Regions from separate parts of the Streptomyces sp. AK08-02 genome, predicted to be linked through region 2. Evidence: riboswitches for the same ligand, from Rfam matches in the RefSeq annotation. Region 2 holds a riboswitch; each other region holds the start of a gene.

Region 1 (10,160 bases), on a different contig from region 2:
GGTGTACGCCACCACAGAGCCGCCGATCACCACGCTCTCCCTGAAGCCGCGCCGCATCGGCACGGCGGTGGTCCAGCTCCTGATCGACGCCATCGAGAACGTCGATTCGGACCTGCCGGTCGAGCAGGTGATACCGACCGAACTGATCGTGCGGACGTCCTCGCAGCGCCGTCCGCCGCGCACGACGGTCAGTCCGCCGCGGTCACCGGAGGAAGGGTGACCAAGGGGCGGTGGTGAGGGGCGGGGCAGCGGGCCTGTGCGGGGCGGGCGACCGGGGAGCGGGGCCGTACGAGGGGTCGGCCCCGTCGAGCCTGTCGTCGATTTCCCGCCGTCCGCCCCGAGCGCGGGCCTGGCGGCGTCAGGTGCGTGCCCTCGGCGGGGCGGGCGCGGGTCCTCGTACTGGTTTGTACGTGGGCCTGCGCCCGGTGCGGCGGTGGGGGCCCTCCCGTCCGAGCGAAGCCTTCGAACGAAGCCGAGAACGAGGGAGCGTGCCCGTTCGGGAACGCGGGACACCGGCGCGGGGACAGTTCACCGACTCCGGTGTCATGATCGTACGAAGCGTTCGGTGTCCAAGGTTCGAAGCAAGGTGCGAAGCAGGGAGTCAGGGGCGGACCCGTACGGGAAAGCCCTTCCGAATCGGGGCGAAAGCCGCGGTGAACTGGGCTCTTTCGCTGATTCACCACCCCTGGGTCATCACATGGCGCGATCCGCATTCCTATGATGGGCCCACGACACCGCGGGCCGCTGCGACCAGGCAGTCCGATGCGGTGCAGATGCGGCGCGATGGTGGAGGGGTCGATGACTCAGGGGGCCGGTCAGGGACCCGAGGTGACGCGGACGGCGACGTTGCGCGACTTCCGGGTGCCCGCGTACGTCCATGAGGCCGGTCCGCACGCCGACGGCACGGTCCCCGGGGACGTCACCGTCGGTGCGGCCGACACCGACGTCCAGGAGCCCGGAGAGAGCGCGCAGACCCTTTCCGACCTGGAGGAACACCCCGACGGCTACACACCGACCCAACGCGACCTGCCCGTGATCAACCGCGGTGACACGCTTCAGGTGACCGTCGATCCCGCGGCCCTGGCCGCCGAAGGGCCGGGACCTCTGTTCGTCGTCGGGGACGTCCACGGATACATCGACGAGCTGATCGGCGCCCTCCAGGAACAGGGTCTGATCGACAGCGCGGGCAACTGGTCCGCGGGCACCGCCCGGCTCTGGTTCCTCGGCGACTTCACCGACCGCGGTCCGGACGGCATCGGCGTCATCGACCTGGTCATGCGCCTGTCCGCCGAGGCGGCCGCGGCCGGCGGCTACTGCAAGGCCCTCATGGGCAACCACGAGCTGCTGCTGCTGGGCGCCAAGCGGTTCGGTGACACCCCCGTCAACTCCGGCGCGGGCACGGCCACCTTCCAGGCGGCCTGGTTGCTGAACGGCGGCCAGAAGACCGACATGGACCGGCTTCAGGACCACCACCTCCAGTGGATGGCCCGCCTCGACGCGATCGAGGAGGTCGACGGGCACTTGCTCGTGCACTCCGACACCACCGCCTACCTCGACTACGGCGACTCGATCGAGGCCGTCAACGACACCGTCCGCGAGACGATCACTCGCAACGACGCGGACGAGGTGTGGGATCTGTTCCGCAAGTTCACCAAGCGCTTCTCCTTCCGCGACGAGGGCGGTGTGGAGGCCGTACGCTCCCTCCTCGACACGTACGGCGGAGCCCGCATCGTGCACGGCCACAGCCCCATCCCCTATCTGGTGGGCGATGTGGGCACCGAGGACGACGGTGAGGACAACTCCGGTCCGAACATCGAACATCCGCACGTCTACGCCGAGGGACTCGCCATCGCGATGGACGGCGGCGTGACCATGGCCGGAAAACTGCTGGTCCAGGAGCTTCCGCTGGATCTCTGACGGTTATTCGGGCGTTCTCGGGGCAGTCGTCCCGCGACTACGAACCGCAGTGGACGGGGGACAGTCACACGGTAATTTCTTCAAACCCCCTGTCATGGCGCGCCGTCACCGCTCTACCATCGGCTTATCCGTAGCAGGCTCCCCTCCGTTTCTGCCCGACGGCTCGTCAGCATGCCGAGCCCCAAGCCCTACGGAGCATCGGGGGATGCACATGAACAGCGTTCCGCAGCACCTGCTGAACGAGGACCGCCAGGAATACGAGCGGATCCTCGATGAGGCGCTGCGCTCCGCCCCGGACCGCCAGGAACTGGCCGCCGTCGGTCAGCGTCTGAACCCCGAACAACTGCGCACGATGGCGCTCAACGCCACGGCGCTCATCACGGTCGCCGCGGCGACCGAGTACCAGCACTACGTGAAGGTCCGCGACGAACTGCGCCACCCGGCGCCGTCCACCCCGTCCTCCGTCCACGAATCCGGCTCGAACGGGCCGGGTACGGGCGCGGTGGGGTTCGTCGCCGGCATGGGTGAGGCGGTCGCCGAGCCCGCCGGAGCGGGCGCTGTCGCCGTCGTAGCGGTCCTGGCTCCCGTCCTCGCCGGCACGGCGGCGGCGATCTTCCTGCTGGTGGGTTACATCCTCAAGATGCTCGATCCCGAGCCGGCGTTCGCCCAGACCATGCTCACCACCGGATGGGTGTTCGGCGCGGTGACCGCGGCAGCGATACTCGTCGCCGCGGTCGGCCTCCTCCTCACCGCCCTGCGCAACAGCCCGGAGGCGGAGGAGGACGGGGCATACGGCGAACTGACCGGGGAGGTCGCACTGGCCAGGGACGCCTGGCGCGAGGCCCTGCTGGAGCGAGGCATCCTGCCTTTCCTCCGCGACGCCCTCGCCGACCCCGGTACGGCGGCCATGAACCGCAAACCGGCCCCGCAACCCACCATCAGCCGCATGCCCCAGCTCGGCTACAACCGACCCGGCTTCAGCAGCCCCGAGGGCGACTCGGCGACGGGCCACCGCCCCAGCTTCTCCAGCCCGGACTTCTCCAGCCCGGACTTCGGGGGCCCGGAGCACCCGCCGGAGTGACCGGCCGGTCCGGACGCGGGACGCGCGACTCAGGTACTCAGGTGGAGCGGGCGGCTGTCGGAGCCGCCTGACCACCTGGGCCTCCGTCCGCCGGGTGATGAGAGCCAACGGTCTCGGGGTCCGGTCCGGGTATTCGTGGGGGACATCCCGGATGGCAACCACCGGTCGACGTCGGCAGCATTACAGACCATGACTTCTCTCTCCCGACGTTCCCTCATGGGTGGTTGTGCAGCCGGTGCCACGCTGGCTGTCATCGGAAGCGCCGGTGCACGCGCGTCGGCCGGGACCACGACTTCCGGCCGAGTGGCCGACGGGGTCCGCCTTGCGACTTCGGACACCAGTGCCCTACAAGCTGCGATCAGCGATCTGTCCCACCCGCCGGCCACCTCCGCGCAACTGCAGGTCGGAGGCCAGGGAACACACTGGTACGGCACAGCAGGAGTGTCAGACCTCCTGAGCGGCCGTGCCCCGTACAGGGACGAACGGTTCCGAGCAGGCAGCGTCACCAAGGCGTTCGTGGCGACTGTCGTACTGCAGCTGTGGGCGCGGCACCGGGTGGATCTCGATGCTCCGATCGGCAGGTACCTTCCGGATCTTCTTCCCTCCTCGTCCGCACGCATCACCGTGACGCAGTTGCTGAACCACACGAGCGGGCTGCCCGACCATCTAGGACTGCCGGACGTGAGTACCCCGGCAGCCGTCCTGCAGCACCGGGGCGACCGATGGACCCCCCAGGAACTGGTGCGGACCGTGACCCACAGCCCGCCCAAGTTCCCTCCGGGCACCAAGCAGGAGTACCGCGGCATCAACTACGTGCTGCTCGCCCTGCTCATCGAGGAGCTCACCGGCCGGCACTACGGCGAGGCGATCAGGTCCCGCATCCTGCGTCCTCTGGGCCTGACACGGACACTGTTGCCCGGTGACGACCCACACCTGCACAGCCCGCATGTTCACGGCTACCTGCGTATGACCGACGAGTCGCTCCAGGACGTCACGACGTACGAGCAGTCGAGCTCCTGGGGCGAGGGAGAACTGGTCTCGTCCGTCGACGACCTCTTCCGCTTCCAGGAAGCCCTGTTCTCCGGCGTGTTACTGCCGCCTGAGGCCATGAGCCACCTCTTCGCTCTACCACCGGAGTCCGTTCACATGATGGATGGCAGTCCGGCCCGCTACAGCATGGGACTGCAGACGGCCACGGTGAACGGCGTGACGTTCTGGGGCAAGACCGGTGACACGTACGGGTACCGCACCCGTATGTTCGCCACCCGTGATCTACGGCTCCGCTTCGTGTTGTCGTACACCCCGACGCCTCTGGCGGCGAGCGAGGACATGATCAACCGGGTCGTCACCCTGCTCACCACCTGAGCGTCCTTAGCTGTTGACGGACTCCTTCGACTTCTGGAGCGTGCCTTCGGCAACCTCCTCGGCCGTCGCACCGGCAGCCGCTGTACCACCGAACCGCTCGTGACGCTTCGGCTGATCCTCGTCGGGAACAACCTCAGCCCTGAGACGGACCGGCAGAACCGGACCGAATGATGCCGGCCTGGCGAGCGGCAGCGATCCAGGTCGGGAACTCGGACAGGAGCCGGTCGTACAGTTCCTGGTCGGGGACTGTGCTGATGTCGTCCACAGCAAAGAATCCGACGTTGTCGACGCGACGGCCGGACAGGGTGTCGAAGCGTTCCAGCACTCCGTAGTTGGACCGTCCCAGCCCCACGAACTGCCAGAAGATCGGTTCCTCGACAGCCTCCCGCAGCTCTCGCTCGATCACGGCGTTGCGGTAGACGCCCCCATCGGAGAAGAACAGCACCAGGGTGCCGACAGCAGCAGGGTTTTCCCTGACATAGCCACGAACTTGGGCGATCGCCTTCTGCTCTTCGTTCTGGATGCCGACCGTCCGCATGTCGACCTGACCGGGTTCCAGTCCTTTGCCGGGCTTCTTACCGCGTCGGAAGAGGCTGATCTGTCCCACCCGAACGTGCAGTCGCAGCCATTCGGGTAGGTCGGCGAGTCGCAGATCCGGGAGACGCGCTGCATTCGAGGCGAACGTCCATGCCTGCATGTCACCGTCATCGTCCAGCTGTGCGGCGACCGCTGCCATGCGCTCCACCACATCGGCGACGACGCCCTTGGAGTAGAGGAAGGACATGGATCCGGAGGCGTCCAGGACCAGGATCACGCGCGCGGTGACCCCGGCTGCGCCAAGCTTTCTGAGACTGACCGCGACCTGTTCCTTGCGCAGAGACAGACGCTTGCGCATATCGACGGGCAACTGTTCTTCGCCGTCACCTAGGCGCGGGCCGACAGGTTGCCGGGCCGGGACGGGCGATGCGGAAACCGGAGTCGTCGGGAACGCGGACGCATCCGGGGACGCGTCATCAACGGTGATACCGAAGTCGGTGGCCAGCCCAGCGAGCCCTGAGGCATAGCCCTGACCAACCGCGCGGAACTTCCACTGCCCCGCCCTCAGATACAGCTCGCCACCGATGAACGCGGTTTCCGTCCCGGCCTCCATGGGAAACCGTGCGATCTCGGTCCCGCTCCCCGCATCAAGAAGCCTCAAGGTCAGCCCAGGCACCTGCCCGAACGTTCCACCATCGGCAGAAGCGCACAGCGCGACTCTCTCGACAACGGGGTCAAGCAGGTGCAGGTGCACCTCGACCGTGTCGGTCAGGACACCACCGGCACGCTTCTTCCCCAGGTGGGTGACAGCGCTCGACGCATGCTGCGGCTGGTTGTAGAAGACGAAGTCACCGTCGTCGCGAACTCGTCCGGTACCAGTGAGCAGCAAGGCCGAGGCGTCAACATCGGGTACGCCAGACTCCTGGCGCCAACCGAACTCGACGCGTACAGCGGCAGAATCGACGGGAAGGTTCGCGCCCTTGCTCAGTACTCTCGCTGTCATGTGGGCAGTCTGCCCGCCGAGCCGGCGGGAGGGCAGCCCCGCCGCGGTCCCGAAGGGTGCGATGCCCCGAAGCGCCGGGGCATCGCACCTCGCTTCTCAGTCCGCGAGCGGCAGGTACACCCGGTTGCCGCTGGCAGCGAACTCCTTCGACTTCTGGAGCATCCCCTCAGCGACCTCCTCGGCCGTCGCGCCCGCGGCCGCCGTACCGCCGAACCGCTCTGTGATGCTTTGGCTGATCTTCATCGAGCAGAATTTCGGCCCGCACATGGAGCAGAAGTGGGCCGTCTTGGCCGGCTCGGCCGGCAGGGTCTCGTCGTGGAACTCACGTGCCGTGTCCGGGTCGAGGGCCAGGTTGAACTGGTCCTCCCACCGGAACTCGAAACGGGCGTCGGAGAGTGCGTCGTCCCATTCCTGCGCGCCTGGGTGCCCCTTGGCGAGGTCGGCCGCGTGGGCGGCGATCTTGTAAGTGATGACGCCGGTTTTCACGTCGTCACGGTTCGGCAGACCCAAGTGCTCCTTGGGTGTGACGTAGCAGAGCATGGCCGTGCCCCACCAGGCGATCATCGCGGCACCGATGCCGGAAGTGATGTGGTCGTACGCCGGCGCGACGTCCGTCGTCAGCGGACCGAGCGTATAGAACGGAGCTTCATCACAGATCTCCTGCTGTAGGTCGATGTTCTCCTTGATCTTGTGCATCGGAACATGTCCCGGGCCTTCGATCATCGTCTGCACATGGAAACGCTTCGCGATCGTGTTGAGTTCCCCGAGCGTCCGCAACTCCGCGAACTGTGCCTGGTCGTTGGCGTCCGAGATCGACCCGGGGCGCAGGCCGTCGCCGAGCGAGTACGTGACGTCGTACGCGGCGAGGATCTCGCACAGTTCTTCGAAGTTCTCGTACAGGAACGACTCCTTGTGGTGCGCCAGGCACCAGGCCGCCATGATCGATCCACCGCGCGAGACGATGCCGGTCTTGCGGTTCGCGGTGAGCGGTACGTACGCCAGGCGGACGCCCGCGTGCACCGTCATGTAGTCCACGCCCTGCTCGGCCTGTTCGACGACCGTGTCCTTGTAGATCTCCCAGGTCAGTTCCTCGGCCCTGCCGTCCACCTTCTCCAACGCCTGATACAGCGGCACCGTGCCGATGGGAACGGGGGAGTTGCGCAGCACCCATTCGCGGGTGGTGTGGATATTGCGGCCGGTGGACAGGTCCATGACCGTGTCGGCGCCCCAGCGGGTCGCCCAGGTCATCTTCTCGACCTCTTCCTCGATGGAGGAAGTGACCGCCGAGTTGCCGATGTTGGCGTTGACCTTCACCAGGAACCGCTTGCCGATGATCATCGGCTCGATCTCCGGGTGGTTGACGTTCGCGGGCAGTACCGCACGTCCGGCGGCGATCTCCTCGCGGACCACCTCGGGATCGAGGTTCTCCCGGAGCGCCACGAACTCCATCTCGGGCGTGACCTCGCCGCGGCGGGCGTACGCGAGTTGCGTCACCGCCTGGCCGTTCCGGCTCCGGCGTGGCTGCCGGGGCCTTCCCGGGAACACTGCGTCGAGGTTCCGGAGGCCGCCGCGCGGCGAGGTGTGCTTGATCCCGTCGTCCTCGGGGCGGACGGGGCGGCCCGCGTACTCCTCGGTGTCGCCGCGGGCGATGATCCAGTTGTCGCGCAGCGGTGCCAGCCCCCTGCGGACATCCGTGTCGACCTGCGGATCGGTGTACGGGCCCGACGTGTCGTACAGAGTGACCGACTTCCCGTTGGTGAGGTGCACCTGACGGACCGGCACCCGCAGGTCGGGGCGCGAGCCACCGACATACCCCTTGTGCCAGCCGACGGACTTCCCGGCCTCCTGGGACTGTTCGCCCTGAATGGGCTGATCGTCCTGGTCGGAGGCAGGCGTGCGTGTGTCCTTGATGGTCATGAGACCTACTCCCTACGCCGGCATTACCCGGTAACAGGTTCAGCGGTCGACGCAGCGGATTCCGTCTGCCGATGTTTCATGTGAAACATCACTCGTTCCACATGTTCCACGTGAAACATCGCTAAAACGGAGGTCAGCGCCCTCTCAGCCCGGTGCTCCGAGCTCCCGCGTGTGCAAAGGTGCCTCCACGCTAGCGTCAATTTGGGCGAGGTGAACAGAGGGCCCCTGCCGTTCTTGCGATGATCGGGCGGTGACCACGACGCAAGGACCCCCGTACCCGCCCTCCGAGCCGGCGCGCGGAAGCGGTGCCGGCCACGGCTCCGGGCCCGGCAGCGGCAACGGCGGCCCCGGCCAGGAGCGCGGGCCGCTGTCCGGCAACGGCCCCGGCGGCCTCGGTGGCGTGTCGGGACCCGCAGCAGGAACAGGCGGAGCGGCCGGAGGGGATCAGAGTCCCGGGTACGGTCCCGGTCGCAGGATCGATCGCGGCTACAGGCCCGGAGCGGGGCCGGCCCGAGGCAGCCGTCCTGGACCGGGTGCCCCGGACCACGGGTTCGGCGCCGAGGGGCCCGGCACCGGCCAGTTCGGCCCGCTTCCCGTGTCCGGTGGCAGACGAGGTCCCGGCCCCGGAGCAGGTGACGGGCGCGAGCACGGTCACGGAGCCGGCCCGGGACAGGACACCGGCCACGGGCATCAAGGGCACGGGAACGGACCCGGCGACGGGCACGGTGGCGGGCCTGGCCGAGGTTCTGGCGGTGGGCACGGCCCCGGACCCGGTGGCGGGGGACATGGGGACGGGCCGGGTGACGTCCACGGTCCCGATGACAACGGCGGTCACTCGCACGGCCACAGTCACAGCCATGGGCCGGCCGCCCCTGTCTCCGTCCACCTGCGGAAGATCATCGGGGCGATTCTGATCCCCTTCGCCGCGGCGGTCGTGGTCGGGCTCGTGGTGCTGTGGCCCGGGGGCGCCCCGGCGCACGAGCGCACGGGCGTCGGTTTCGACCGGCAGACCCAGGAAGCCACCGTCACCAAGGTCGTCTCAGTGGACTGCAAGTCCGTCAACGCCTCGGGGGAGACCCCGACCGGTGACACGTCCACCGCCGAGGGCTCCTCGGCACAGCAACAGGCGACCGGCGACTGCAAGAAGGCGACGATCCGGGTCGACACCGGTGACGACAAAGGCCGTACGTTCACGGAGATCGTGCAGCCGGACCAGTCACGGCAGTTGCACCAGGACGAGAAGGTCGTGGTCGCGTACGAGCCCTCGGCGCCGAAGGACCTGCAGTACTCGGTCGCCGATGTGAACCGCAGGTTCCCCATGGCACTGCTGGCCGGCATCTTCGCGCTCGCCGTCGTGATCGTCGGACGCCTGCGCGGTGTGATGGCTCTGGTAGCCCTGGCCGTCAGCTTCATGGTCCTGACCTTCTTCATCCTTCCGGCGGTCCTCCAGGGCTCGAATCCGCTGCTCGTGGCGGTGATCGGCGCCAGCGCCATCATGCTGATCGCGCTCTACATGTGTCACGGCCTCTCGGCCCGTACGTCTGTGGCGGTGCTCGGCACCCTCATCTCGCTGGTGCTGATCGGCGTCCTCGGCTCCCTGTTCATCGGCTGGGCCGCGCTGACCGGCAACACTGACGACAACACGGGCCTGATCCATGGCCTGTATCCGTCCATCGACATGAGCGGCCTGCTGCTCGCGGGCGTCATCATCGGTTCGCTCGGTGTCCTCGACGATGTGACGGTGACGCAGACATCGGCGGTCTGGGAACTCCACGAGGCAAACCCGACGATGGGATGGCGCGGGCTGTACCGCGCCGGCATCCGTATCGGCCGCGACCACATCGCGTCCGTCGTCAACACCCTCGTCCTCGCCTACGCGGGCGCCGCGCTGCCGCTGCTGCTGCTCTTCTCGATCGCGCAGAGCAGCGTCGGGGCCGTCGCCAACAGCGAACTCGTCGCGGAGGAGATCGTGCGGACCCTGGTGGGCTCGATCGGCCTGGTGGCGTCCGTGCCGGTGACCACGCTCCTGGCCGCCCTGATGGTCTCGGCCGACCGCCCGGGCATGGCACCGCTGACCGCGGGAGCGCCGGCTGGGGCCGGACCTGGTACGGGGGCCACCGCAGTCGGAGCGGGGGCGGCGCCCCAGGCGGTCGCGGCCCGCGCGGGGAAGGGCCGTCGCCGCAAGCACTGACGGACGCCGAGCCCCCTTTGGGGGCTGCGTCCGCGCCGAACGCCGAAGGACGGCTGCGCCCGAAGAGACGCCACCGGCAAGCTTCTCCTCGCGTCAGGAGAAGCGTTACGGCACCGCCGGGGCCCGTCGTGAACCCGCTCAGCCCGCGC
Region 2 (10,160 bases):
AGGCTCCTTCCAAGCGGGGGACTGGGGGAGGTTGCCGCCGAATGATTGCATCGCCAAGGAAGATCGTCCAGTAAGTGCGTACTTAGTAAGTAAGGGCATGCTTAGTCCAAGTTATCCGGACTTGATGGACTCTGGACGGCCTGGTCATGCGCGGTCTTCGTGGTCTGTCAGGATGGAGTCATGGGTCAGCCGGTGGAAAATGAATCGGGAGAGCGCGATTCAGGAGGTGCGGCACAGCCCGAATTGCCGCCGGGGCAGCGCATGCAGCGCGGCTGGCCGGTCACCCATTACGGGCCGGTGCCCAAATTCCGCCCCGAGCGCTGGGAGTTCAGGGTTTTCGGCGCCACGGCCGACGGCGAGAAGCACTGCTGGAACCACGCGGAGTTCACGGCCCTTCCGTACGCGTCCGTCATGGCCGACCTGCACTGCGTCACGAAGTTCAGCATGCTCGGCGCCGAGTGGGGTGGAATTCCGGCACGGACGATCATCGAGGCCGCTCCGCCGGCGGCCGAGGCCACGCATGTCATGGTCTGGGCGGAATACGGCTTCAGCTCGAATCTCCGACTGGCCGACTTCGTCTCCGACCGCACGATCTTCGCCACCCACAAGGACGGCGAACTCCTCACCGCGGAACACGGCTTCCCCCTCCGGCTGGTGGTGCCCCACCTGTACGCCTGGAAGGGCCCCAAGTGGGTGCGCGGGGTCGAGTACATGACCGCCGACCGGCGCGGCTTCTGGGAGGAACGCGGCTACCACAACGTCGGCGACCCCTGGCGCGAGCAGCGCTACTCGTACCAGGAGGAGCCGGGCGACGGCCCCGAGCTCTGAGCCTCCGGGGCGCCGGGGTCAGTGGTGGTACTGGTGCACGACCGCGTGGCCCTTGCCGCGGCCGATCGTCCACTTGTTGACCGGCGTGGTGACGACGAAGGCGATGGCCAGTGAGATCGCCAGCGCGCCCCAGAACAGCAGGTCGTCGAGTTGGGCGTCCATCGCGCCCGGCCACAGCACGATCACGCCGTTGTCGACCAGCTCCATCACGGCGATCGACAGCGTGTCCGCGGCCAACGCCACCCGGACGGCCGTACGGAGGCCGACGCCGGCCCTCAGAACGCCGCGCAGGGTGAGCGAGTAGCCGAAGACGAAGGCCAGCACGATCGCCAGCACGGTGGTGGGCAGATTCCCCCAGCCGAACGCGGTGCCGACGACCATGCCGAGCACCTCGCCGATGGCGCAGCCGGTGAGGCAGTGAAGGGTGGCCTGGACGGCCACGGTCCAGGACGCGGCCGGCGTGTGCTGGTGTGCGTGTGTCTCGTGTTCCATGGGTACCCCCGGTGTCACGTGGTCACGGTTGCCTGCACTCGCCAGCAATATACCCCCCTGGGGTATTCCCGCATTCGCTATCCGTCCCGGAGTTTCTTCAGCCGCTCCACGTCCGCCGCATGCCCCTCCTTCCCGCCGGGCGTCTCGATGATCAGAGGTACGCCCTCGGTCGCGGGGTGCGTCATCAGCGCGCGGAACGGATCCTCGCCGATATGGCCCGCGCCGATGTTCTCGTGCCGGTCCTTGTGCGCGCCGACCACGTCCTTGGAGTCGTTGGCGTGGATCAGCTTCAGCCGCCCCTCGCCGACCGTGTCGACGAGCAGATCGAGGGTCTGGTGCATTCCGGTGGGCCCGGTCAGGTCGTGCCCGGCGGCGAAGATGTGGCAGGTGTCGAGACAGACGCCGAGCTTCGGATGGGCGTCGAGCGCCTCGAAGTACGGCCCGAAGTCCCAGGTGCGCGAGCAGAGGGAGGAGCCCTGCCCGGCGGTCGACTCCAGAAGCAGATACGGGTCGTCGTCATGGGTGAGCTCGTCGAGCAGCGGCAGCAGATGTTCCCGTACCTGTTTGAGCGCCACGGACCGCTCCCGCCCGCCGGTCGCGCTCCCGGTGTGCACCACCACGCCCAGCGCGCCGATCTCCCGCCCGCGTCGCAGCGAGTGCCGCAACGATTCCACGGACCGCTCGACGGTCGCCTCGGTGTGCGAGCCGAAGTTGATCAGATACGGGGCATGGACGTACGCCGGGATCGCGCCCTCGGCGCAGGCCGCCCGGAACTGTTCGTCCTGCCGGGGACTGCCGACGGGTGTCGCCCAGCCGCGCGGGTTGGCGACGAAGACCTGCACGGTCTCGGCCTGGAGGTCACGGGCGTAGGACAGGCCGACGGAGTGGAGACCGCCGGCCACGGGAACATGGCCGCCGACGGGGTTGCGGAGCTGCTTGCTGGTCACCCGTTCAGGGTGTCACGCGACGCTCCGCCTCCCGTCAGCGGATCGTGATGGTGATCTTCGACCCCTTGGGGGCGGTGTCCCCGCCGTCCACGGACTGCTTCTTCACCGTGTCGCCGAAGAGCCCGAGGATCCCGCGGTCCTCGTCGACCGTGAACCCGGCACCCTCCAGGGCCGTCCTCGCGTCGTCGACGCTGTCACCCACGACGTCCGGGACCTCGATCATCTCGGGGCCCTTGGAGACCGTCAGCGTGACCGTGTCGCCCTCGGCCGCCTCGCTGCCGCCCACCGGAGACTGGACGGCGACCTGACCCTTCTCGAACTCGTCCGAGGTGACGGTCCTGGTGGCGACCTCGACCTTGAGCCCCGCCTGCTCCAGCTCGGCCTGGGCGTCGGCGAGGCTCGCGCCGGTCACGTCGGAGACCTCCACCGGGCTGCCCTTGCTGACGACGAGGGCGACCGCGGAACCCGCGCGCCGCTCGGTGCCGGGATCCGGGCTCGTGCTGATCACGGAACCCCGGGGCACCTCCTCGCTGAACTCCCGGGTGACCATGCCCGGCTCCAGACCGTTCCGCTTCAGCAGTGCTCTGGCCTTGTCGAGGCGGAGGCCCGTGACCTGGGGCACGGGCACCGTCTCCGGCCCCATGGAGATGGTCAGCGTCACGGTGTCGTTGACCCGGATGCGCGCATTGACGTCGGGGTCCGTACGGATGACAGCTCCGCGAGCCACCGTGTCGCTGTAGGCCTCCTCCTTGGTGGCCTCGAGCCCGGCTTTCTTCAGCCGCTCCCTCGCCTGTGCCTCAGACTGCGTCAGCACCGCCGGGACATGCGTGAACTGCCCGGAGTTGATGTACCAGACGCCCGCACCCACACCGAGGACCAGCAGTACGGCGGCGACGAGGATGGCGATCGGCGCACGTCGTCTCGGACTCCGCGCGGCCCGCCGGGAGGGCGGGGCGGGCGCCGGGGGAGCGCCGACAGCACCCAGCACACTGGTCCGGTTCAACCGCCGCTCGTCGACCGGGGGTTCGTCCTCGTTGACGGGCAGGGGCCGCGGCACGGACAGCGCGCGCGGGATCACACTCGTCAGGTTCTCCGCGTTGCCGTGCCCCGAGGTGATGGCCTGCGGCGGTACGGCGTCCAACTGGTCGGTGTCGAGCGAGCCGCGCGTCTCCAGGACCTGCGAGAGCAGCGCCACCGCGTCGTACGGGCGGATGTCCGCGTTGCGCGCGGTGGCCGAGGCGACCAGCGCGTCCAGCTCGAAGGCCAGCCCCGGTACGAGGGACGAGGGCGGCGGCACGTCCTCGTGCAGGTGCTTGTAGAGCACCAGCGCGGGGGAGTCGCCGTAGTGCGGCTGGTCGCCGGTCAGCATCTCGTAGAGGACGATGCCGCAGGCGTACACGTCGACCCGGGGATCGGTGGTGCCGCTCTCGATCTGCTCGGGCGCGAGGTAGGAGACGGTGCCGAGGACGGAGCCCGTCGTGTTGGTGACCGTGTCCACGGCCCGCACGAGCCCGAAGTCGGCGACCTTGACCCGACCGTCGTCCCCTATCAGCACGTTCTCGGGCTTCATGTCGCGGTGCACGAACCCGGCCCGGTGCGCGGCACCGAGGGCGGCGAGCACGGGCTCCAGGATGTCGAGCGCGGCCCTCGGCTGGAGCGCTCCGCGCTCGCGCAGCACGTCACGCAGGGTGCAGCCGGCGATGTACTCCATGGCCAGATAGACGTACGACCCGTCCGCGCCCTGGTCGAAGACCTGTACGACGTTGGGGTGCGCGAGCCGGGCCACGGACTTCGCTTCACGGATGAACCGTTCGACGAAGGACACGTCGGCGGCGAGTGTCGGATGCATCACCTTGAGTGCGAGCACACGGTCGAGGCGGGTGTCCACGGCCCGGTAGACCGTGGCCATCCCACCGACCGCGATCCGCGCGTCGACGCGATAGCGGCTGTCGAGCACCTGCCCGACGAGAGGGTCCTGAAGGGTCGTGTCCACGCAGGTGAGTGTACGAGCCGCCGCTGACAAGGCCGTAGTTTCGGCCAGGAACGCACAGGAAAGCAGCGGGACTGAAGCCGACCTGTGACGCGGATCGCACGGGAAGGCCGCCGATGGCGCGGAGCCCCCACAGGAGAACTGGACCTGTGAACGGGCTCGAAGCGGGTGGCGCACGGGTGGGAGATCAAACGGGAGGGGAGCGCCGGGTGTCTAGAAAGCAGGTCGCTCGGGATCCAACGCCGCCAGCCCGGCAACAGGCGACGACGCCGTGGCAAAGTGACGCCGGGGAATCCGACCCGCCCGGTAGGCCAACCTCCCCGCCGAAACCCCGTACCGCATCCCCTCCGCCATCAACACCGGCTCCCGCGCCCGGGTCACGGCGGACGCCAGCATCACCCCCGCACACCCCAACTCCATGGCCAACGCCACATCCGACGCGGTCCCGGCCCCGGCGTCCAGAATCACCGGCACACGCGCGTGCTCCACGATCAGCTGGAAGTTGTGCGGGTTGCGGATCCCCAGCCCCGACCCGATGGGCGACCCCAGCGGCATGACCGCGGCGCACCCCACGTCCTCCAGCTTCCGTGCCAGTACCGGGTCGTCGTTCGTGTACGGCAACACCGTGAAGCCGTCCTCCACCAGCACCTCCGCCGCGTCCAGCAGTTCGACCGGATCCGGCAGCAGCGTCCGCTCGTCGGCGATGACCTCCAGTTTCACCACGTCCGTACCGAGCGCCTCCCGGGCCAGCCGAGCCGTCAGCACGGCCTCGCCGGCGGTGAAGCATCCCGCGGTGTTGGGCAGCACCTGGATGCCGAGGCGCTCCAGCACCGACAGCACCGACCCGTGCACCGACGGGTCGACGCGCCGCATCGCGACCGTCGTCAGCTCCGTGCCGGAGGCCACCAGCGCCCGCTCCAGCACGTCGAGGCTGGGCGCACCCCCCGTACCCATGATCAGCCGGGACGTGAAGGTCGTACCACCGAGGACGAAGGGATCGTCGGCCATGGCTCAGCCTCCCTGGACGGCGGTGAGGACTTCGACGCGGTCCCCCTCGGAGAGGGGGGTCGCCGACCACCGCGCGCGCGGGACGACGGTTTCGTTGAGCGCGGCGGCCACCCCGGAGGGCGCCGGGGTCAGGGTCCGCACCAGAGCGTCGAGGGCGGTGTCGGGGGAGACCTCGCGCCGTAGGCCGTTCACCAGGATGTTCATACGAGCTGCTCCATGCGTACGGTGTCGAACCGGCGGGGCGTGAAGGCCCGGGCCTCGTCGGGCAGTTCACCGGTGGCCAGGACGGTGGCCATGGCGTCTCCCGTGACCGGCGTCAGCAGCACGCCGTTCCGGTAGTGGCCCGTGGCCACCAGAAGTCCCTCCAGCGCGGTCGGGCCGAGCAGTGGCGCGTTGTCCGGGGAGCAGGGGCGCAGTCCGGCCCGCGTCTCCGTCAGGGGCAGCTCGGTGATCCCGGGGACGAGTTCATGGGCGTCGCGCAACAGCTCGTACACGCCGCCCGCCGTGACGGTCGTGTCCCAGCCCAGCTCCTCGCTCGTCGCCCCGACGACCAGCTCCCCGTTCTCACGCGGCACCAGATAGACCTGGCTCCCGCGCACCACGGCCCGGACGGTCCGGCTCAGGAACGGCGCGTACCGCTCCGGCACGGTCACCCGGACCACCTGCCCCTTCACGGGCCGTACGGGCGGCAGAACGGCCTCCGGAACCCCCGCGAGGCGTCCGCTGAGGCTGCCTCCGGCCAGCACGATCGATCCGGCGGCCAGTTCGTCGCCGGCGGAGTCGGTGACCGCGGCGGCCCGTCCCCGCCGTACGTCGAGCCGTTCGGCCCACGTCCGGCGCAGCACCACGCCGGTCCGCTCGCAGACGTCCACCAGCGCCGCGGCCAGCCGCCGCGGGTCGATCTGGTGGTCGCCGTCCACCCGGAGACCCCCTCGCACGCCCGGCGCGAGCATCGGCTCCAGGCGTCGGCACTCACGCCCCGAGAGCCACTCCGACTCCAGGCCCGACCGCTGCTGCAGGGCGTGCAGTTCGCGCAGTTCGGCGCGGTCGTCGGCGTCGAGCGCGACGGCGAGTGTGCCGCAACGGCGGTAGCCGAGGTCGCGGCCGGTCAGCTCGGTGAGCTCGGCCACGAAGTCCGGATAGCGGCGGGCCGACTCCAGGTTCAGCCCCAGCAGGGTCTGCTCGCCGTGGTGCAGTTCCGTGACTGCGGCCAGCATGCCGGCCGCCACCTGTGCGGCCCCACCGCCCGGCACGGGATCCACGACGGTCGTGGCGAGCCCGCGCTGAGCGGCCCGCCAGGCCGTCACCAGCCCGATGATCCCGCCGCCGACGACAACGACGTCCGAGGTGTGCGTACGCGACATGGGCGTCCAGCCCCTCCCTTCGCCGGCATGACCCGGATCAGGTTCGTACGGTCGGAGGCCGCCCAGCCTCCCTCTCAGCCCGGTGCGTCCGGGCTCCCGCGAGTGCTTACGCTGATCAGCCTAGCCCGCAGAGCAACTCACATGTAAGGGAGCCTCCGACCATGCCCCGCTCGCTCGACGGTCTCGTCCTCGCCCCGGTCACGGACCAGGCGCCGGGTCAGGTGGGTACGCGCACCCGGTTCACCTACCACGAGCGGGACGGTGAGATCTGGGCCGAGTACACGGGCGGAGATGTCGTACGCGGCCGTCTCGTGGGTACGCGGGAGGGTGACCGTCTCGACTTCCGGTACGTGCAGCTGAAGCACGACGGGACGACCTCCTCCGGCCACTGTGTCTCCGAGGTGACCGAACTGCCCGACGGGCGGGTGCGGTTGGCGGAGACCTGGGAGTGGGAGTCGCAGCCGGGCAGCGGGACGAGCGTGGTGGAACAGGTCGAACGAGCCGAGGACGCGGGTGTGCAGTAGGTCACTTCCCGCGCCCCCTGACTGACAATTTGTCAGTTGTCTATGGTGATCGAGTGAGTGAGCAGACGCAGGCACAGGGCACAGAAGGCGGGTCGCGGCCCCGACATGTGGTCGTCGTGGGCGCGGGCATGGCCGGGGTGCAGACCGCGGTCGCGCTGCGGGAGCAGGGGTTCACCGGCACCGTCACACTCCTCGGCGCCGAACCCCATCAACCGTACGACCGGCCGCCGTTGTCCAAGGCCGTCCTGCTCGGCAAGGCGGAGGGCTCCGCCTTCGACGTCGACTTCGAGGCCCTCGACATCGAACTGCTGCTCGGGCGCGAGGTGCTGGGCGTCCGCGCCGGCGAACACGAACTGGACACCGCGGAGGGACCGGTCCCGTACGACGTCCTGGTGCTCGCGACCGGCGCCGAACCGATCCGGCTGCCGGGCACCGAGGGCGTACCCGGTGTACATCTGCTGCGTACCCTCGACGACGCCGAGCGGCTGCGGCCCGTCCTCGCGCGCCAGCACGACATCGTGGTCGTCGGGGCCGGCTGGATCGGCGCCGAGTTCGCCACCGCCGCGCGCGAGGCGGGCTGCGCCGTCACCGTCGTCGAGGCCGCCGACCGGCCGCTCGCGGGCGCCCTGCCCGCCGAGGTGGCCGCGCCGATGGCCGCCTGGTACGCCGACAGCGGCGCCTCGTTGCGCACCCACGCGCGCGTGGCACGCGTCGAGCCCGGCGCGGTGGTGCTCGACGACGGCTCTCGGCTGCCCGCGGGCGCCGTCGTCGTCGGCATCGGCGCCCGCCCGGCCACCGCCTGGCTCGTCGGCTCGGGAATCGCCCTGGGCGACCACCGGGAGGTCGTCGCCGACGACCACCTGCGCACCTCCGTGGCGGACGTCTACGCGGTCGGCGACTGCGCATCCTTCCCTTCGGGAAGGTATGGCCGGCGCCTTCTGGTCCACCACTGGGACAACGCCCTCCAGGGACCCCGAACCGTCGCCGCGAACATCATCGGGGAGTCCCCGGCGGCCTACGACCCGGTCCCGTACTTCTGGTCGGAGCAGTTCGGCCGTTTCGTCCAGTACGTCGGCCACCACCAGTCCGCCGACACCACCCTGTGGCGTGGTGACCCGTCCGGCCCCGCCTGGACGGTCTGCTGGCTGCGGGAGGGCCGCCTGGTCGCCCTGCTGGCCGTGGGCCGCCCCCGGGACCTGGCCCAGGGGCGCCGGCTGGTCGAGGCGGGTTCCCTGATGGACGCCGAGGCGCTGACCGACCCGTCCAGGCCGCTGAAGGCGGCCACGGCGTAGTCCGACGGGGCTCGACACGGCCTCGGCGCCACCGTAACGGCCCAGGTCGCAGGGGCCCCGCTTCCGACTGTCAGTGCGGGATGGCAGGCTTGTCCCGTGACCGAGATTGACGCAAAGACCGATGCTCTCGTCCCTGCCTGGCTCACGCTGCCCGACATCGCGGAAATCCTCGACATCGAGGTGACGCGCGTCCGGCAGCTGGTCAAGGATGGCCAAGTGATCGCCGTACGCCGTGGTGAGAACCGTGCGCTGCACGTGCCCGCCGCATTTATCGACGGGGTCGAGCAGAAGGTCGTCAAGGGCCTCACCGGCACCCTGACGCTCCTGCGGGACGACGGCTTCTCCGACGAGGAGATGCTGGAGTGGCTCTTCACTCCCGACCCGAGCCTGCCCGGCACCCCCGCGCAGGCCCTCAGTGAGAATCGCGGCACGGAGGTGAAGCGCCGCGCCCAGGCGCTCGCCGTCTGAGCCGACCAGCCGTTCGGTGTGCGGACGGTTGTCCGCACACCGCCACACCACGCAGGGGCGCGCCCGGGAGAACACCCCGTGGGCGCGCCCACGGGGGGACACACGTATGCCCGAGACGACCGACACCGTGCCCGGGGCGACCGCCGACACCCGCACCGCCCGTGCCCGGCTCGCCGACGCCAGGGTGTACCTCTGCACGGACGCCCGCAGACGGCAGGGCGATCTCGCCGAGTTCCTGGACGCCGTGCTGGCCGGTGGTGTCGACATCGTGCAGCTGCGTGACAAGGGCATGGAGGCGGCCGAGGAACTGGACCACCTCCATGTCTTCGCCGACGCCTGTGCCCGGCACGGCAGACTCCTCGCGGTCAACGACCGCGCCGATGTCGCCCACGCGGCCCGCGCGGACGTCCTGCACCTGGGCCAGGGCGACCTGCCCGTCCCGGCGGCCCGCGCGATCCTCGGCCCCGACGTGCTCGTCGGCCGTTCCACGCACGCCGAGTCCGAGGCGGCGGCAGCCGCCGTCCAGGAGGGCGTCGACTACTTCTGCACGGGCCCCTGCTGGCCGACCCCCACCAAGCCGGGCCGCCACGCGCCCGGCCTCGACCTGGTCCGGTACACGGCAGGGCTCGCCACCGAGCGCCCCTGGTTCGCCATCGGCGGTGTCGACCTGGGCAACCTGGACGAGGTGCTCGCGGCGGGCGCCCGCCGGGTCGTCGTCGTACGGGCGATAACCGAGGCCGACGACCCGGGCGCGGCGGCGGCGGAGTTCGCCGAGCGGCTGCGATCCCGGTAGTCGGACGGCGGGAGGCCGCCGAGGCCCGGCTGTCCGAGGCGTGGACAACAAGTCGACATTCCAGGGCAAATTTCCGCCATCCGGTTGGGAGACCGCCACCCCCTGGCTAACCTGCGGGTATGGCCCTCGGAACCGCGTCCACCCGAACCGACCACGCGCGCACTGTGCGTGACATGCTCGCGACCGGCAAAACCACGTACTCCTTCGAGTTCTCGGCGCCGAAGACCCCCAAGGGCGAGCGGAACCTGTGGAACGCGCTCAGAAGGGTCGAGGCGGTCGCGCCGGACTTCGTGTCCGTGACGTACGGCGCCGGCGGGTCGACGCGCGCGGGCACGGTCAAGGAGACCCAGCAGATCGTCTCCGACACGACCCTCACCCCGGTCGCCCACCTCACCGCGGTCAACCACTCCATCGCCGAACTGCGCAACATCATCGGCCAGTACGCCGACGCGGG
Region 3 (10,160 bases), on a different contig from region 2:
TCAACACCGGTGACAAGGGCGAGAAGGCCGTCGCCGAACCCCTCGCCGAGTGGGAGCGCGACCTCCTCGAGGGCGAGAAGAAGGCCGACGACGCCGAGGCGCCCGCCGCTGAGGCCGCTGCTGCCGAAGCCCCCGCCGAGGCTCCGGCTGAGGCCGCTGCCGAGGTCGCCGCTGAGGCCCCCGTCGAGGCGCCCGCTGCCGAGGCTCCGGCCGAGGCTGCCGAGCAGGCCTGACCCTCACCCCTTTCGGGTTGTCGACGGCGGGGGCACCTCCATGGGGCCCCCGCCGTTCGATCCGCAGATCTTTCAGACTTCGAGAGAGACTCCGAGAATCATGGCGAACTACACCGCCGCCGACGTCAAGAAGCTCCGTGAGCTCACCGGCGCCGGCATGATGGACTGTAAGAAGGCGCTGGACGAGGCCGAGGGCGATGTCGACAAGGCCGTAGAGGCCCTGCGTATCAAGGGCCAGAAGGGCGTCGCCAAGCGCGAGGGCCGTTCCGCGGAGAACGGCGCGGTCGTCTCGATCATCGCCGACGACAACACCTCCGGTGTCCTCGTCGAGCTGAAGTGCGAGACGGACTTCGTCGCCAAGGGCGAGAAGTTCCAGGCTGCCGCGAACGCGCTCGCCGAGCACGTCGCCAAGACCTCCCCGGCCGACCTTGAGGCGCTGCTCGCCTCCGAGATCGAGTCCGGCAAGACGGTCCAGGCGTACGTCGACGAGGCCAACGCCAACCTGGGCGAGAAGATCGTCCTGGACCGCTTCGCGCAGTACGCCGACGGTTTCGTGCTGGCGTACATGCACCGCACGATGCCCGACCTGCCCCCGCAGATCGGTGTCCTCGTCGAGCTGGACAAGCCCAACGCCGAGGTCGCCAAGGGTATCGCCCAGCACATCGCCGCCTTCGCGCCGAAGTACCTCTCCAAGGAGGACGTGCCGGCCGAGGTCGTCGAGACCGAGCGCCGTGTCGCCGAGGAGACCACGCGCGCCGAGGGCAAGCCCGAGGCCGCGCTGCCGAAGATCGTCGAGGGGCGTATCAACGGCTTCTTCAAGGACGCCACGCTGCTGGGCCAGCCGTACGCGCTGGACAACAAGAAGTCCGTCCAGAAGGTCCTGGACGAGGCCGGTGTCACCCTGAAGCGCTTCACGCGCATCAAGGTCGGCATCTGAGTCCGTACCGCGATCGACGCGCGGCCCGCGTAGGCATACCTATAGGGTCGATGACAGTCGCGCGCGTACGCCGCCGTGCACGCGCGCGTGGCGGACGACAGCAGATCTGACGAGGAGGCCATTGCCGAGCATGGGATGCGACGACACCCCACCGGCAATGGCCTCCTTCGTATGTGTGACACGTGAAGAGGCGAGATCTCGATGACCACCAAGGCCCAGAAGAGCGACGACGGCAAAGTGCGTGGACGGTTCATGCTGAAGTTGTCCGGAGAGGCCTTCTCCGGTGGCGGTGGCCTGGGCGTCGACCCCGACGTGGTGCACAAGATCGCCCGCGAGATCGCGGCCGTCGTGCGCGACGGCTCCCAGATCGCCGTCGTCATCGGCGGCGGCAACTTCTTTCGCGGTGCGGAACTCCAGCAGCGCGGCATGGACCGGGCGCGCTCGGACTACATGGGCATGCTCGGCACCGTCATGAACTGCCTCGCTCTCCAGGACTTCCTGGAGAAGGAGGGCATCGACAGCCGGGTCCAGACCGCCATCACCATGGGCCAGGTCGCCGAGCCGTACATTCCGCTGCGCGCCGTACGACACCTGGAGAAGGGCCGTGTGGTCATCTTCGGTGCCGGTATGGGCATGCCGTACTTCTCCACCGACACGACCGCCGCACAGCGAGCCCTGGAGATCGACGCCGAGGCTCTGCTGATGGGCAAGAACGGCGTGGACGGGGTCTACGACTCCGACCCGAAGGCCAATCCCGAGGCCGTCAAGTTCGACTCGCTCGGCTACGGCGAGGTCATCACCCGGGACCTCAAGGTCGCCGACATGACCGCGATCACGCTGTGCCGTGACAACAAGCTCCCGATCCTGGTCTTCGAGCTTCTGGCCGAGGGCAATATCGCCCGGGCCGTCAAGGGTGAGAAGATCGGCACACTCGTCGGTGAACAGGGCAGTCGGGACTGACCGGGTATCAGCCCTGCCCGGGGACGGACCCTGAGCAGGGGATGGACAATGTCCTGCCGGTCGGGAACCGTGCAGGAAGAAGACGCGACGCAGCCGGCCGCCGACCTGACCGAGACCAGCGGCCGGGCCTACTCAAGACACGCAGGAGCAAGTGGTGATCGAAGAGACCCTCCTCGAGGCCGAGGAGAAGATGGAGAAGGCCGTCGTGGTCGCCAAGGAGGACTTCGCCGCGATCCGCACCGGCCGTGCGCACCCGGCGATGTTCAACAAGATCGTGGCCGACTACTACGGCGCGTTGACGCCGATCAACCAGCTGGCCTCTTTCTCCGTACCCGAACCGCGGATGGCCGTGGTGACCCCGTTCGACAAGACCGCGATGCGCAACATCGAACAGGCGATCCGCGACTCCGACCTCGGCGTCAACCCGAGCAACGACGGAAACATCATCCGCGTGGTGTTCCCCGAGCTCACCCAGGAGCGCCGCAAGGACTACATCAAGGTGGCCCGGACCAAGGCCGAGGACTCCAAGATCTCGATCCGGTCCATCCGCCGCAAGGCCAAGGACACCATCGACAAGTTCGTCAAGGACGGCGAGGTCGGCGAGGACGAGGGCCGTCGCGCGGAGAAGGAGCTCGACGACACCACCGCGAAGTACGTCGCGCAGGTGGACGAGCTCCTCAAGCACAAGGAAGCGGAGCTTCTCGAAGTCTGATGAACGACTCTTCCTGGGGGGCGCCGCCCCACGCCGGGTACTGGGGGCCGTCCGACGGAGGGCCTGTCCAGGGGGCTGCCCCGGCGGGTCCCGCGTACGATGCGCAGCACGCGCAGCAGACTCGGCCCATGCCCATCGTGCCCGACGTACCCGCACATGGCGGAGACCAGGATGACGACCGGGGGGCCGCTCGGCCGGGCGGCCCCTTGTTCCGCGACGAGATGCCGCAGGCGCAGCCCTACGGGGCGGCGCCGCAGAAGCCGGATTCCATGCCCACGCCCGACGACGCCCAGCAGCCCGCCCCCGTCCCGCAGAAGAAGAGCGCGGGCCGGGACCTCGGCGCGGCCATAGGTGTCGGCGTCGGGCTCGGTGTGGTGATCATCGCGTCGCTGTTCGTCGTCAAGGCCGCGTTCGTCGGCGTGATCGCGGTCGCCGTCGTGGTCGGTCTGTGGGAACTGACGTCCCGGCTCCAGGAGCGCAAGGGCATCAGGGCACCCCTGGTGCCGCTCGCGCTCGGCGGGGCCGCGATGGTCGTCGCCGGTTACGTCCGGGGTCCCGAGGGCGCGTGGGTCGCGATGGCGCTCACCGCGCTCGCGGTCCTGGTCTGGCGTATGACGGAACCTCCCGAGGGCTACCTCAAGGACGTCACGGCGGGCGTCTTCGCGGCTTTCTACGTCCCGTTCCTGGCGACGTTCGTCGCGATGATGCTCACCGCCGACGACGGCGCACAGCGCGTCATGACGTTCCTGCTCCTCACGGTCGTCAGCGACACCGGTGCGTACGCGATCGGCTGGCGATTCGGCAAGCACAAGCTCGCCCCGCGCATCAGCCCCGGCAAGACCCGGGAGGGTCTGTTCGGCGCTGTCGCGTTCGCGATGGTGGCGGGCGCACTGTTGATGGAGTACGCCATCGACGACGGCACCTGGTGGCAGGGACTGTTGCTCGGTCTCGCGGTCGCGGTGAGCGCCACACTCGGCGACCTCGGCGAGTCCATGATCAAGCGGGACCTGGGCATCAAGGACATGGGCACGCTGTTGCCCGGGCACGGCGGCATCATGGACCGGCTGGACTCGCTGCTTCCCACCGCTCCTGTGGTGTGGTTGCTGTTCGTCGCCTTCGTGGGCTGAGGGCGGCCGGAATGTTCCAGTACAGTCCGGATCTCCTGTGAAGAACCCACGTCGGCCCGAAACCACCCCTTTCGAACCTAAGATCGACTTCAGTGCGGTCGATCCGTCCGGAAGGGGTGGCGTGCATGTGGGGGCGTAGTCGGGCCAGACGCCAGCGGCAGGTCGAGGGGCTGGCCGCTGTCGCCGGCCCCGTCGAGGCGGCCGACGCCGCTCAGCAGGCCCTGCTGGAGCTCCGCCGTACGTTGCGGGGGGAGCTGACACGGATCGAGGCGTTGCTCGACAAGGGCGACGGCCTTCCCTCGGACACGATCCGCGAGCAGACGCTCGGGGCGGTAGGTGTCTTCGCCGACCTGGACGGCGTCCTGCGGCACTACGACGAGATCCGTACCGGGACCGTCGCGGCGGCCGAGAACGGTGTCGAGGCGGCCGGACCCTGGCTGGCGGCGCTCGGGGAACACACCAGGTCAATGACCGAGTTGGGAGAGACGTTCGCCGGATTCGGCGAGTCCTTCGCGTATCTCCGCGAACGCACCGAACGGCTGCGCACCGACCTGGCCCCCCTGCGCGAGGGTGTTCACGCGGCCCTGCGCGCCGCCCAGGGCGAGCTCACCGCTGCCGAGGGCGCCGACGGCTGGCCCGGCTGGCAGGCGGGCCTCACCGCCCTGGGTGACCGGCTGACCGAACTGGACGCAGGCCGTGTCACCCCGACGGCCCGGCAGAAGGTCAGCGACCGCTATCGCGAACTGGAGCGAGAGGTGGAGCAGCTCCGGGGGGCGATGGCCGCAGCGCCTCGGTGAGGCTGCGGAAACCCCGCTGAGCTGGTCTTTGTGCCCTTTCATGGACGTTGTCCACAGGGCGGCGAGGGGGTGTCCGGATGTCTGCGACACTGGTATGGCCATGCCTAAGCCCGGAGAACTCACATTCATCGCCCCGCGCGGAGCCCAGAAGCCGCCGCGGCATCTTGCCGATCTCACGCCTGCCGAGCGTAAAGAGGCCGTTGCCGCGATCGGTGAGAAGCCGTTTCGTGCCAAGCAGCTCTCGCAGCACTACTTCGCGCGGTTCGCGCACGACCCGGCCGAGTGGACGGACATCCCGGCCGCCTCGCGCGGCAAGCTCCAGGAGGCGTTGCTTCCGGAGCTGATGACGGTCGTCCGTCATCTGTCGACCGACCAGGACACCACCCGCAAGACGCTGTGGCGGATGTTCGACGGGACGCTCGTCGAGTCGGTGCTGATGCGGTACCCGGACCGGGTGACCATGTGCATCAGCTCGCAGGCCGGGTGCGGGATGAACTGCCCGTTCTGCGCGACCGGACAGGCCGGGCTGGACCGGAACCTGTCCACCGCCGAGATCGTGCACCAGATCGTGGACGGGATGCGTGCGCTGCGGGACGGGGAGATCCCCGGTGGCCCCGCGCGGCTCTCCAACATCGTCTTCATGGGCATGGGCGAGCCTCTCGCCAACTACAAGCGCGTCGTCGGCGCCATCCGCGCGCTGACCGACCCCGCGCCGGACGGCATGGGGCTGTCGCAGCGTGGGATCACCGTCTCGACCGTGGGGCTGGTACCGGCCATCAACCGGTTCTCCGACGAGGGCTTCAAGTGCCGGCTCGCCATCTCCCTGCACGCGCCCGACGACGAGCTGCGCGACACGCTCGTGCCCGTCAACACGCGCTGGAAGGTGCGGGAGGTTCTCGACGCCGGGTGGGAGTACGCGGCCAAGTCGGGGCGGCGGCTGTCCATCGAGTACGCGATGATCCGGGACATCAACGACCAGGCCTGGCGTGGTGACCGGCTCGGGCGGCTGCTCAGGGGCAAGCCCGTGCACGTCAACCTGATTCCGCTGAACCCGACTCCGGGGTCCAAGTGGACCGCCTCGCGGCCCGAGGACGAGAAGGCGTTCGTCGAGGCGATCGCCGCTCATGGCGTGCCCGTCACCGTTCGGGACACCCGGGGGCAGGAGATCGACGGGGCGTGCGGGCAGCTGGCGGCCACCGAGCGGTAGGCTTACGCCGTACCTACATATCTTCATATTCCGACAGGGGAGCGCCACAGCGCTGAGAGTGCGGGACAGCCCGCAGACCCTCTGAACCTCGCCCAGGTCATTCTGGGTAGGAAGTTCGGTCATCACTCAAGCTGTTGCGCCCTGCCCGGAACCCGTCATGGGGTCCGGGCAGGGCCGCGTCTCTTCCTGGTCATCCCAGGAGGAAAAATCCGGTGAGCATCACCAAGCAGGTCACGGCCCTTGCCGTCGGGCTCGGGCTCGGGCTCGTCACGCTGTCCGCGTGCGGGTCCGGGGACGGCGGCAGCGGTTCGGCGGCGGACTCCAAGACCGTCACCCTCGTCAGCCATGACTCGTGGGCCGTCTCGAAGGGTGTCCTCGCCGCCTTCGAGAAGCAGTCCGGGTACACCGTCAAGGTCCTCAAGGACGGCGACGCCGGCCAGGCCGTCAACAAGGCGATCCTGACCAAGGACAACCCGCAGGGCGATGTCTTCTTCGGCGTCGACAACACCCTGCTCTCCCGCGCGCTCGACAACGGGCTGTTCCAGTCGTACGAGGTGAAGGACGCCGACGCGATCCTGCCCGCGTACCGGACCGACGCGGACAAGCACCGGGTCACGCCGATCGACACCGGCGACATCTGCGTCAACTACGACAAGGCCTGGTTCAGCGAACACAAGCTGACCCCGCCCCAGTCCTTCGACGATCTGGTCAAGCCCGCCTACAAGGACCTCCTCGTCACCGAGAACGCCTCCACCTCCTCGCCCGGCCTCGGCTTTCTGCTCGGCAGCGCCGCCAGGTACGGGGACGACGGCTGGGCCGGCTACTGGACGAAGCTCAAGGCCAACGGCGTGAAGGTCGTCGACGGCTGGGAGCAGGCGTACAACGAGGAGTTCTCCGGGTCGGCCGGCGGCAAGAAGGCCAAGGGGGACCGGCCGCTCGTCGTCTCGTACGCCTCCTCGCCGCCCGCCGAGGTGATCTTCGCCGACCCGAAGCCGACCACCGCGCCGACCGGCGTCGCGACCGGCACCTGCTTCCGGCAGATCGAGTACGCCGGGCTGCTCAGCAACGCCGGGAACAGCGCGGGCGGCAAGGCGCTGCTCGACTTCCTGGTCGGCAGGACCTTCCAGGAGGACATGCCGCTCAACATGTTCGTGTATCCCGTACGGGAGGGCGCCAAGGTGCCCGCCGAGTTCACCGAGTTCGGGCCGCAGGCCAAGGACCCCGAGACGATGGACCCCGCGAAGATCGCCGAACACCGTGACCAGTGGGTCAAGTCGTGGACCTCGCTCGTACTGAAGTAGCGGAAGTAGCGGAAGTAGCGGAAGTAGCGGAAGTGGCGCCGGCGGTCGCGCGTCGGCGGGGCGCCGCTCTGCGGGGTGCCCTGCTGGTGCTGCCCGTCGTCTTCTTCGCGCTCTTCTTCGCCTATCCCGTCGCCGCGATCGTCGCGCGGGGCCTGCACGTCGACGGGGTCTGGCGGCTGGGGCAGGTGGGGGAGGTGCTGGGGGACTCCGGGATCCGGCATGTCCTCTGGTTCACCGTCTGGCAGGCGCTCGCGTCCACCGCGCTCACGCTGCTGGTCGCGCTCCCCGGCGCGTATGTCTTCGCACGCTTCGATTTCAGGGGCAAGCAGATTCTGCGGGCCGTGGTGACCGTGCCGTTCGTGCTGCCGACCGTCGTGGTCGGTACCGCCTTCCTGGCGCTGGTCGGGCGCGGCGGGCTGCTCGACGAGTTGTGGGGCGTACGGCTGGACACCACGGTGTGGGCGATCCTGCTCGCGCACGTCTTCTTCAACTACGCCGTCGTCGTGCGGACCGTCGGCGGGCTCTGGGCGCAGCTCGACCCGCGCCAGGAGGAGGCCGCGCGGGTGCTCGGCGCCTCACGGTTCGCGGCCTGGCGGCAGGTCACCCTGCCAGCCCTCGCGCCTGCCGTGGCCGCCGCCGCGCTCATGGTCTTCCTCTTCACCTTCACCTCCTTCGGGGTGGTGCAGATCCTCGGCGGCCCCACCTTCGCCACCCTCGAAGTGGAGATCTACCGGCAGACCTCGGAGATCTTCGACCTCGGTACGGCCGCCGTACTGACCATCGTCCAGTTCCTGGCGGTGGGCGCGGTTCTCGCCGTGCACGCCCGGACGGTACGGCGGCGGGAGAGCGTACTGCGGCTCGTGGCGCCGGAGACGACCGCCCGCCGACCGCGCGGCCGGGGCCAGTGGGCGCTGCTAGGCGGGGTGCTGGCGAGTATCGCTGTCCTGCTGGTGCTGCCGCTGGCCGTGCTTGTGCAGCGGTCGTTCGACACGCCCGGTGGTACGGGCCTCGGCTACTACCGGGCGCTCACCCACGACGACTCCGGCATCTTCCTCGTAGCGCCGATCGCCGCCATCGGGAACTCGCTCCAGTACGCCCTCGCCGCCACCGGAATCGCCGTCGCCGTCGGGTCGCTGGCGGCCGTGGCGCTGACCCGGCGCGATGCCGGGCGGCTCGTACGGGGGTTCGACGCGCTGTTGATGCTGCCGCTCGGAGTGTCGGCGGTGACCGTCGGATTCGGGTTCCTCATCGCGCTCGACGAGCCGCCGCTCGATCTGCGCGGCAGCTGGATCCTCGTACCGCTCGCGCAGGCGCTGGTCGGGGTGCCGTTCGTGGTGCGGACCATGCTGCCGGTGCTGCGTGCCGTGGACGGGCGGCTCAGGGAGGCGGCGGCCGTGCTCGGGGCATCGCCCTGGCGGGTCTGGCGCGAGGTCGATCTGCCGATCGTGCGGCGGGCGCTGCTGGTCGCGGCCGGGTTCGCGTTCGCCGTGTCGCTGGGCGAGTTCGGGGCGACCGTGTTCATCGCCCGGCCCGACAACCCGACCCTGCCGGTCGCCGTGGCCCGTCTGCTGGGTCGGCCCGGGGACCTCAACTACGGCCAGGCGATGGCCCTTTCGACGATCTTGATGATGGTGTGCGCGGTGGCCCTGCTCGTCCTGGAGCGGCTGCGGACCGACCGGACGGGAGAGTTCTGACCATGCTCAGTCTCGACGGAGCGACCGTACGGTTCGGGGCTCGGGCCGTGCTCGACGGCGTCGCCCTCGATGTCGACGAGCACGAGATCGTGTGCGTGCTCGGGCCCAGCGGCAGCGGAAAGTCGACGTTGCTGCGGGCGGTCGCCGGACTCCAACCCCTGGACGCGGGGCGGGTGTCGCTCGACGGCCGGGATCTCGCCGGGGTGCCCGCGCACAGGCGGGAGGTGGGCCTGATGTTCCAGGATCACCAGCTGTTCCCGCAGCGGGACGTCGGCGGCAACGTCGCCTTCGGGCTGCGCATGCACCACGTACCCAAGGGGCAACAAGGGGAGCGGGTGCGGGAGTTGCTGGACATGGTCGGGCTGCCGGGGGCCGCCGGACGGGCCGTCGCCGCGCTCTCCGGCGGGGAACAGCAGCGCGTCGCCCTCGCCCGTGCCCTCGCGCCGCGCCCCCGGCTGCTGATGCTCGACGAACCGCTCGGCCAGCTGGACCGCTCGCTGCGCGAGCGGCTCGTCGTCGAACTGAGGGAACTGTTCGGTCGGTTGGGCACCACCGTGCTCGCCGTCACCCACGACCAGGGCGAGGCCTTCGCCCTCGCCGACCGGGTGATCGTGATGCGTGACGGGCGAATCGCCCAGTCCGGTACCCCACTTGAGGTCTGGCAGCAGCCCGCCGACGAGTTCGTGGCACGCTTCCTCGGCTTCGACAACGTCGTCGAGGCCACGGTGAGCGGGCAGGTCGCCGACACCCCCTGGGGCAAGATTCCGGTCCCCGAGGGCGCTGAACAGGGGCCGCGCACACTGCTCGTACGGCCCGCCGGTGTACGTCTGGTGCCCGCCGAGGAGGGCCTGCGCTGCGCCGTGACCGCGCGTACCTTCCGGGGTACGCATGTCGCCGTACAGCTCCAGCCCGAGGGTGCGCCCCGGCTGGAGGCGGCGTGCGCGTTGCGTGAGGCGCCGGCGCCGGGGGACGAGGTCGGGGTGGCCTTCGACGCGGCCGAAATCGTCGTGCTGGGGTGAGGGGCCCGTTGTTCTCGCCCCCGCCGCCCCTACCCGTCCCTCCCCCAGAGGGGGGACCCCCACTGGGGGCTGCGCCCCCAGACCCCCGCTGTCGGCCCTGAAGGGGCCTCGTCCTCAAACGCCGGACGGGCTGGATGGTGCCGGCCGGCGCTGAAGAGGGTCCGACCGGCTGG

The links. A riboswitch is a leader RNA that binds a small molecule or an ion and turns the genes downstream of it on or off. The one in region 2 is predicted to bind thiamine pyrophosphate.
Region 1: it holds a riboswitch for thiamine pyrophosphate, as region 2 does, so the genes downstream of both, thiC (phosphomethylpyrimidine synthase ThiC) here and thiO (glycine oxidase ThiO) in region 2, are expected to answer to the same signal.
Region 3: it holds a riboswitch for thiamine pyrophosphate, as region 2 does, so the genes downstream of both, PV734_RS25920 (thiamine ABC transporter substrate-binding protein) here and thiO (glycine oxidase ThiO) in region 2, are expected to answer to the same signal.

What each region holds. Positions count from the first base shown of each region.
Region 1 covers NZ_JARAZV010000005.1:138,349-148,508, reverse strand. Annotated here, with positions in the region: gene PV734_RS11620 (LacI family DNA-binding transcriptional regulator) at 1-220, shown strand, start outside; gene PV734_RS11615 (metallophosphoesterase) at 799-1,917, shown strand; gene PV734_RS11610 (hypothetical protein) at 2,123-2,998, shown strand; gene PV734_RS11605 (serine hydrolase domain-containing protein) at 3,302-4,363, shown strand; gene PV734_RS11600 (VWA domain-containing protein) at 4,497-5,903, opposite strand; gene thiC (phosphomethylpyrimidine synthase ThiC) at 6,000-7,820, opposite strand; TPP riboswitch at 7,813-7,999, opposite strand; gene PV734_RS11590 (YibE/F family protein) at 8,416-10,011, shown strand; gene PV734_RS11585 (SsgA family sporulation/cell division regulator) at 10,150-10,160, opposite strand, start outside.
Region 2 covers NZ_JARAZV010000017.1:211,164-221,323, reverse strand. Annotated here, with positions in the region: gene PV734_RS33355 (molybdopterin-dependent oxidoreductase) at 181-828, shown strand; gene PV734_RS33350 (DUF4396 domain-containing protein) at 847-1,320, opposite strand; gene PV734_RS33345 (deoxyribonuclease IV) at 1,398-2,267, opposite strand; gene pknB (Stk1 family PASTA domain-containing Ser/Thr kinase) at 2,302-4,260, opposite strand; gene PV734_RS33335 (thiazole synthase) at 4,471-5,265, opposite strand; gene thiS (sulfur carrier protein ThiS) at 5,269-5,469, opposite strand; gene thiO (glycine oxidase ThiO) at 5,466-6,629, opposite strand; TPP riboswitch at 6,627-6,739, opposite strand; gene PV734_RS33320 (hypothetical protein) at 6,791-7,153, shown strand; gene PV734_RS33315 (FAD-dependent oxidoreductase) at 7,207-8,445, shown strand; gene PV734_RS33310 (Rv2175c family DNA-binding protein) at 8,542-8,913, shown strand; gene thiE (thiamine phosphate synthase) at 9,020-9,706, shown strand; gene metF (methylenetetrahydrofolate reductase [NAD(P)H]) at 9,826-10,160, shown strand, end outside.
Region 3 covers NZ_JARAZV010000012.1:257,755-267,914, forward strand. Annotated here, with positions in the region: gene rpsB (30S ribosomal protein S2) at 1-233, shown strand, start outside; gene tsf (translation elongation factor Ts) at 334-1,170, shown strand; gene pyrH (UMP kinase) at 1,372-2,130, shown strand; gene frr (ribosome recycling factor) at 2,285-2,842, shown strand; gene PV734_RS25905 (phosphatidate cytidylyltransferase) at 2,842-3,969, shown strand; gene PV734_RS25910 (hypothetical protein) at 4,095-4,766, shown strand; gene rlmN (23S rRNA (adenine(2503)-C(2))-methyltransferase RlmN) at 4,867-5,973, shown strand; TPP riboswitch at 5,999-6,104, shown strand; gene PV734_RS25920 (thiamine ABC transporter substrate-binding protein) at 6,186-7,274, shown strand; gene PV734_RS25925 (ABC transporter permease) at 7,250-8,968, shown strand; gene PV734_RS25930 (ABC transporter ATP-binding protein) at 8,971-9,987, shown strand.